Linked DNA regions of Prochlorococcus marinus str. SB. The protein of the gene in region 2 interacts with the protein of the main gene of each other region in a pairwise test. Links are inferred from orthologs where the notes say so. Each region holds a gene or a part of one and is shown on either strand. Other genes may lie near its edges.

Region 1 (3,542 bases), 760 kb from region 2 along the record:
TTGATAAATAGTTAATCCTTTAAACCTGATTGGGTGATTAACTTTGGTTGTTTTTATTTCATTTAAATTAAGATCTTCAGAAGAAAAATTTAATTTTGAAATAAACTGTTTTGGCACACCATCACTTTCACGTTCTATAGAAAAATCGACTAATTTTACATTCGCTTTTGAGTTTGTGCTCTCATTGACAAGATCTAAAGTTTCTCCAGGCAGTAAATATTGTTCTTTTGATTGACTTGTAAAACTTCCATATGCTGAACCTATAAGTAAGACTATTAATCCGATATGTACAACTAAAGGACCGATTTTTCCAATTAAACCCTTTCTTGCAGAAATATGACTATGAAATTTGTATGTTTTCCATCCTTTTTTTTTAAGTAATAAATCTACTTTTGCTATATGTTCTCCATCTTGATTGATTGGATAACTTGTAGTTAGTTGCAGTTTGCTAAATTTTTTTTCGCTATTATATTCAATCCATTTTAATGAAGCTTTTAATGAAGGAATTTGCCTCCTGAAACTACAAGCTGCAAGAGAAATGCAAAGAAGAATTAATGTAAATAAAAACCAAAAGCTTGTATATATATGATCCAATTGAAGTTTTAAGACTTTTTCTCCATCTAAAAATCCAAAAATGGGAGCACTATCGAAATTATTAATATAGAATTTATTATTACTACCTTGAGGTATAAAAGTACCTATTCCACTTGCAATAGCAATGAAGATTATCAGCGATATAGCGAATCTTAAACTTGATATTTTTAAAATAAGATTCTTAAAAATAATCATTTAAATCCAATTTGAAAATAAATTTAATAGCCCTAGGGAAACTAAAAATATCCCACTTAAAGTCGGAATTATTTGACTAAATTTTCTAAGAGCTAAAAATTGCTTTAAGTTTTCTGCAGTTGCTCCTGCAATGATTAATGGAGTTACTTGGCCTATCCCAAAGAAAAATAAAAAAATAATAGATATTATCGGGTTTTTAGCTTGCGATACCCAAGCCAAAAGAGTTGCCAAAACTGGAGTAATGCAAGGTGAAGAAGCTAGTCCAAAAGTAGTCCCTATGGCAAAAGGTGCTATAAATGTTGGTATTTTATCTTCAATTATTTTTATATCAGGTCCATTCGGAAATTGAAACTTTAGAATTCCTAATAAATTTAAACCCATTATTATTGCTAATAAGGCAACAAATGAAGTGTAATAAGATGGAATTTGCCCATATATTTTACCTAAGAATCCACTCGCAGCCCCCAGTGCAACAAGCGAAAAAACTACACCTCCTGAAAAACTAATAATTTTAAATTTATTTTTCTCTGTTCCGCCTATATAAGCAATAGTCACTGGCAGTAATGATAATGAACATGGCCCAAGACTTGTTAAAAGTCCTGCGCTGAAAACCAAAAATATAGTAAATGGACCAGGACTATTAAGACCATTCTGCATAAGCAGATTACCCTTTTGAGATAATTCTGAAATAACTAAATTAAATGATTCGATAGCTTGAATTTAATCCTTTAAATTCTAACTAATTAAGAGTCTTTCGTGTACTAATCATTCCAATGAATCCTGTTGACTCTAATGAACATCTAACTAGCATCCCTGCAATAAAAAAAGACGCTATTAATGAATTGCCACCATAACTAATGAAAGGTAGTGGTAACCCTGTAGTAGGCATTGAACCTGTTGCTACAGCAATATGCATTATTGATTGACCTGTCAACAACACACCACATCCCATAGCAACTAATTTTGTATAATTGTTCCTGCACTTAAGACTAATTCTTAGGCTTACATAAGAGAATAATGCTAAAAATCCTAAGAATAAAGTACACCCCAATAAACCAAATTCTTCCGCAAAAATTGCAAAAATAAAATCTGTATACATGAACGGCAGATATTGTAATTTTTGTATCGACAGTCCAAAACCTTGACCAAATAGACCACCTGAACCTATAGCTAATAAACTTTGAACCAATTGAAATCCATTTTCTTGTTGATCTTTCCAAGGATTTATAAATGAAGTAACTCTCAGTTTTTGATATTCGTTATTAAGGATGCTGATACATCCAGTAATTAATCCCATTGAAGCAAATGAGCAAAGAGAGCTAAGTTTTACTTCTCCACATAAACCCATTACCCAAAGAAGAATTCCAGTTAATGATGCAGTACTTAAATTAGGCTGTTTAAGTATTAAAAAAATTAATAAACCAAAGGTTATAATTGAAATTAATTTTTTATCATTCTTTACTAGATTCCAATGTGCGAAAAGATTAGAAGCTTCTAGAATTAAAAAAGGTTTAATTAATTCAGATGGCTGGAGACGTAAATTGCCAAGCACTAGCCATCTTGAAGATCCATTAACTGTAATTCCAGTAAGATTGGTAAGTAAAATCAAAAAGAATAAAATATAAAAAATAATTCTTGAAAACTTTAAAAGATTTCTAATGTCTGTATTAAGTACGAAATAAAATAAACCAATTCCGGGAATTGTCCAAATGATTTGTTTTTTCAAGAAGTAAGCCCAATTTCCCATTTCCCTACTAGCCACCCACCAACTTGATGATCCTAGTATGCATATTCCTAATATTGACCAAATGCCAATGATGACAATGAGGATTTTTGCTTCATAAGGCCATATCGACCAAGGTAAGGGAAATATAGACTCTGTTAAATTGCTGAAATTTTTTTTGTAATTAGAACTAAAGGTTTTTTTTCTTTTAGAAATTCTTTTATATTTTATTTTTTCTTGACTTATCTCCAATTTTTTAGATGTATATTTACTATTGAGACGTTTAATTGAGATTTTGCCAAGTCTTTTATTAAGGTATTAAAGTGTTAAAGCAATTCAAAAGATGACTTTTCATAAATTTTATTTTTGAAGAATAAAGTAAAAAATGGCCTACAGATTCATTATAAATCTTAAGAATTAATTTTTTATAAAAAAAAACTAGCTAAAAGGGACCTCTCCGTGATAGATTCCGTGAGTTTATATACTTACTTAAAACCATTCAGAGGGGTTTCTAAACTATGTTCACATCAGTGGACTCAAATAGAAAAAAACTTGAGCATCCTTCTAATGAGAATGTTCAATTTCCTCAATCCCTGAATAATTCGATCATTAAAGAAAGTAAATCTGGCATTGCCAATCAAATAGATCATTTGCTTTCCCAAAATGATGAATACACAAAATTGCAATTAACAATTTTTGGAATTACTTTTATTGTTTCAATTTTATTAGCATCAATAACAGGAATTTTTCTAGGCTTTACTTTTGGTTTTAGTATTTTTATAGGTGCAATTGCCGGAATTTTTTACCTTCGTTTGCTTGCCAAAAGTATAGGGAAACTTGGTAAAGAATCATCAGGTGTATCAAAATTGCAACTATTAGTTCCAGTTTGTCTCTTTATTTTTGCGAGCAAGCTAGGATATTTGGATATTTTTCCTGCAATGATAGGTTTTTTTATTTATAAGCCTTCACTCATTCTTTATTTTTCACGTTCTTAAGTAAATTTTTTTATTCAAAACAAATGTTTTTTAAT
Region 2 (4,279 bases):
GAATTAGACCATCTTTAATTAGCAGTTTTTATGCTGCAGAATACATAGATCAGTTCCTATCAGGGAAAGTAGATGATTTTAATCTTTACACGAAGAAAATTAACAACATTTGGGGGAAATCAATGGCTTGGGGGAGGAGAATAGCCCAAGTATTTTATAGATTTCCCAGAACTGGATATCAATTAGGTGTCAAAAGAAAAACAGCACCCAAACGTATTGCTCAAATATTATCAGGAGAAATGAGTTATGAAGATATTGCAAAAAGAGTTATCAGACGACTTTTAACAAAAAGCGGGGCTTAATTCTTTTTCAATTCGAACTTAAATTTAATTAGCAGAAATCAATTTATGATTTTTAATCTCTGAATATCTCTTTATTAGCAGCTCTTCTAATTCTTCTATAGCCTTACTGAATCCAGTGATACCTTCACTAAGCTTTTCACTTGCCATTTGATCTTCTAACATACTTAATCTGAAATCTTTTTCTTCAAATTCATAATCAATAGAATTATTTATTTGGGTACTTTCATCTAATTTTCTAACTAACTCTCCTTTTTCTTTTTTTAGTTCCTCAAGAAATTTTGGTGCGATTGTTAAAAGATCGCAACCTGCTAATTCTTTTATTTCATCGAGATTTCTAAAGCTCGCTCCCATTACTTCTGTCTTGAATCCCTTTTCTTTAAAGTAATTGTATATTTGTGTAACCGAAATAACACCAGGATCTTCAGAACCGACAAAACTAGTTTTACCAGTTTTTGCTTTATGCCAATCTAATATACGGCCAACGAAGGGAGAAATTAGAGTTATCTTTGCATTAGCACAAGTTACAGCTTGGCAGAAGTTAAAAAGTAAAGTTAAGTTGCACTTAATACCCTCTTTTTCCAAAATTTCAGCTGCCTTAATTCCCTCCCAAGTTGCGGCAATCTTAATTAAAATTCTTTCCTTTTTAATTCCAAAATTTTTATAAAGATTGATCAATTTTCTTGCTTTTTCTACCGTAGCTTCAGTGTCAAAGCTCAGTCTTGCATCAACTTCTGTAGATACACGCCCTGAAATAATTTTCAATATTTCTTTTCCAAAAAATACTGAAACTTGGTCAACAGTTTCTTTAATTAATTCAATTTCAGAGAATCCTTGGGACAATGCCTTTTGTGAACTGTCTAAAGCTCTATCAATTAACTTCACATAATCAGGGTTCTTAGCAGCAGCAAGTATTAGCGATGGATTGGTGGTGGCGTCCCTTGGTTGAAATTTTTTTATCGAATCTAAATCTCCAGTATCAGCAACAACAACGGTCATTGAGGACAATTGTTCTAAAATTGATTTCATATCTAGACAATGATATATATACATAAACTAGCTTTTATTCCTGATGAAATCATCAGATAATGAACTAAATATTTATAAAAATGGAAAATTTTAGGGTTTTTTAACAATCATTCCGTGATCTTTAATATTAGGAGGTATTTTTTCAATAACTATCAAACTCTCGATAATTTCTTTAGCTACAGGTACAGCAACAGTTGAACCATATGCATATGATTTAGATGGCTCATCAATAACCACGAGGACGGCAAATTTTGGATCATTAACTGGTAAGGTTGCCACAAAACTACAAACTTTTTTACTTGTATACGAACCATTTATGGCTTTTTGAGATGTACCCGTTTTCCCAGCTATCCTATAACCCTCGATTTTCGCTCCAGATCCACTACCTTTATCTACTACACTCTCCATCCATTCAAGAACAATTTTGGAGACATCCGGTGAAAAAAATTGTTTCTTTGAATTTTTATTAACTCTTTCTTTGAAAGTTGAGGTTACATGTGGAGTCACTTCAAACCCCCCATTTGCTAAAGCCGCATGAAGTTGAACCAATTTAAGTGGCGAGATTGAGAACCCTTTACCAAAAGAAGTTACGGCAGGTTCAATTGATTGATTTACAAATAAATCTTTTCTCTTTAGTTGGCCTGCAGTTGATTCAAATAAGTCAGTCTCTAAATTTTTATTTATACCTAAATTTTGTAGCCAATCCCAATAAATTGTGGGGTCTAAATTTTGCATTATTTTTACCATCCCAACATTACTTGAAACCTGCAATACTTTTGGATAGTCAATGTATCCATTACCTTTTTTATTCCAATTCGAAAGTGTCCATCCTCCAACCTTAATCCTTCCAATATCTTCAACTAATCCATCTTTCTGGATTACTTTTTCTTCTAACGCTAAGGCAAGATTAATAGGTTTAAAAGTTGAACCAGGCTCAAATAAATCTTGAGAATACCAACCCCTAAAGAGTTCAGAATCATACTGCCAAAATTTATTTGGATCATATGACGGGACTGTAACCAAGGAGAGGATCCGACCATTATTAACATCCATAACTATGGCAAATCCCTTCTTTGCTTTCCATTCCCTTACTTGCTTTGATAATGCATTGAATGACGCTTTCTGTAATTTTGAGTCTATAGTTAGCCCTAAACTTTTGTAATCATAAATAAAATCCCCTGGGGCCGAATTATCCGGTAGAGGAGTTCCATCTCCTCCTCTTTTTATTAAATTACTTTTATTAAAAACTTTAATTTGATTATCTAAATGAAGCTCTAAACCTGCTGAACCTTTATTTTCATCATTTACAAAACCTACAAGATTGGAGTAAATCTCTCCTTGAGGATAATATCTATGAGAATATTTAAACAAATCAAGTCCGCTTATTTGAAGGTTCCTAATCTTTTCTGCCTTTTCTTCAGAAATCTTATCCAAAAGCTTGATACCAATCATTTTATTATTAAATTTCTCAACGAGTATTTCATTATTAATATCCAAGATAGATGACAATTTTTTTGTAACTTCTTCAATACTGCGAACTCTATTAATTGAATCACCAGGAAAATTAAAATATTGTGGATGGGCCCATAATTTGTAAAGAGGTTTATCGTAAGCAATTAGTCTATTATTTCTATCAACAATTGATCTCCTTTTTTTTAAGGCGTTAATTTTAGAAGACTGTATTAATCTAGCTTTCCTTTGCAAATCAGATGCGTTAAAGACTTGCAATTTAACTAACCTACCAAATAAACAAAATATTAGTAGTAAACTAAAAATATAGAGAAATTTAAATCTTCTTTGATCTAGTGGTGTTAAACGAACAATTTTTTTGTATTTTTTCATCAATATCCCCTTTGATATTTGCTATCTATAAAACCTTCAATGAAACTACTTAAATTTTTCTTAAATAAACTTTCTTTTTTTTCTGAAAGTTTATCTAGATAGATTAAATCTTTAGGTTTAGTTTTTGTATAAGTATTAATAGACTCAAGTTCACTAATATAAAATTCCTCAATTTTGGCAATATAATCAATAAGATTATTATTGATAGCTCTTGTTTTATATAAGTTTTTATATGTATTTGACCATTTTCTTTGACTATTAAAAGACAAGAAAAATAAAGTGAAAATTAATACCAAAAGAGAGATATTAATAGTGTCGAAAATTTGATGTATTAATTTGACATTAATTAGAGATATTTTTTCTGAGTTTTTTTTAATTTTATATAAAACTTTTTTTTTTAAATTAAGTTGATTCCCATAAGGTTTCATCTCTGATTTATTTTTTAATAAAAGAAGTGTTATTAATCAAATAAACATCTTTTTGTTTGATTCGCAAGTAAAAATTAAATTCTTTATGTCCTCAATAGGAACAAATTTAAGAAAGTCAATCCATTCCATAAAGAATGCATAATAACTGAGGAAAACAAACTCCCTGAAGCAATTCTTGTAATTGCTAATCCAATCCCTAGAACAAATAATGGCGGCATTTCTCCCAAACTTAAATGGGCTAATGCAAAGATAAAAGCTGAAAATATAATGCCCGAAATTACTCCAAAATCTCTTGAAAGAGTTGGCAGTAAAATACCGCGAAATATAATCTCTTCAAATAGAGGAGCTAATAGGGTTGTTGTTATAAATAATAGAAAAAATGATAAGTAATTATTATTATTGAGAACAATTTCTAGCAAGGGGTTACTACCATTCTGATTATCGATCAGAATATTCATAATTAGAGAGATCAATAAAACAAAAGGAACAATTGTTAACCAACCTTTAATTCCCTGAATAATTGCATATTTTATTGGCAAGAAATTAAACTGTAAATAATCCTTTTTAAAAGTAAATTCACCATTCAATGATTTAATTTGATAAAAAACTATCCATAATGGAGGGATGGCCATAAAAAGATATCCAAAGAAAATTTTTAAAGATTGAGACAATTCATTAGAG

Evidence for each region. Proteins that work in one complex are often made in the same cells at the same time.
Region 1: the proteins of EV02_RS05515 (region 2) and EV02_RS01670 interact in binary tests that used the Escherichia coli proteins (3 or more experiments, as listed by UniProt). The link is inferred for Prochlorococcus marinus str. SB from one-to-one orthologs.

What each region holds. Positions count from the first base shown.
Region 1 is NZ_JNAS01000002.1:899,840-903,381, forward strand. Bases 647-3,542 are described here. They hold EV02_RS01670 (FtsW/RodA/SpoVE family cell cycle protein), read right to left. Parts: upstream 2,765-3,542; coding sequence 1,529-2,764; downstream 647-1,528. Other genes in these bases: EV02_RS01680 (cytochrome c biogenesis protein ResB), read right to left, coding at 647-789; EV02_RS01675 (cytochrome c biogenesis protein CcdA), read right to left, coding at 790-1,446; EV02_RS01665 (ATP synthase), read left to right, coding at 3,031-3,507; atpB (F0F1 ATP synthase subunit A), read left to right, coding at 3,531-3,542. Outside these bases: more of EV02_RS01680, read right to left, coding at 1-646.
Region 2 is NZ_JNAS01000002.1:135,369-139,647, forward strand. The notes cover bases 795-3,780. They hold EV02_RS05515 (peptidoglycan D,D-transpeptidase FtsI family protein), read right to left. Parts: upstream 3,171-3,780; coding sequence 1,419-3,170; downstream 795-1,418. Other genes in these bases: tal (transaldolase), read right to left, coding at 795-1,328; EV02_RS09745 (hypothetical protein), read right to left, coding at 3,170-3,439; EV02_RS05505 (CPBP family intramembrane glutamic endopeptidase), read right to left, coding at 3,682-3,780. Outside these bases: EV02_RS05525 (NAD(P)/FAD-dependent oxidoreductase), read left to right, coding at 1-302; more of tal, read right to left, coding at 327-794; more of EV02_RS05505, read right to left, coding at 3,781-4,279. UniProt on the Escherichia coli protein: Essential cell division protein that catalyzes cross-linking of the peptidoglycan cell wall at the division septum. Required for localization of FtsN.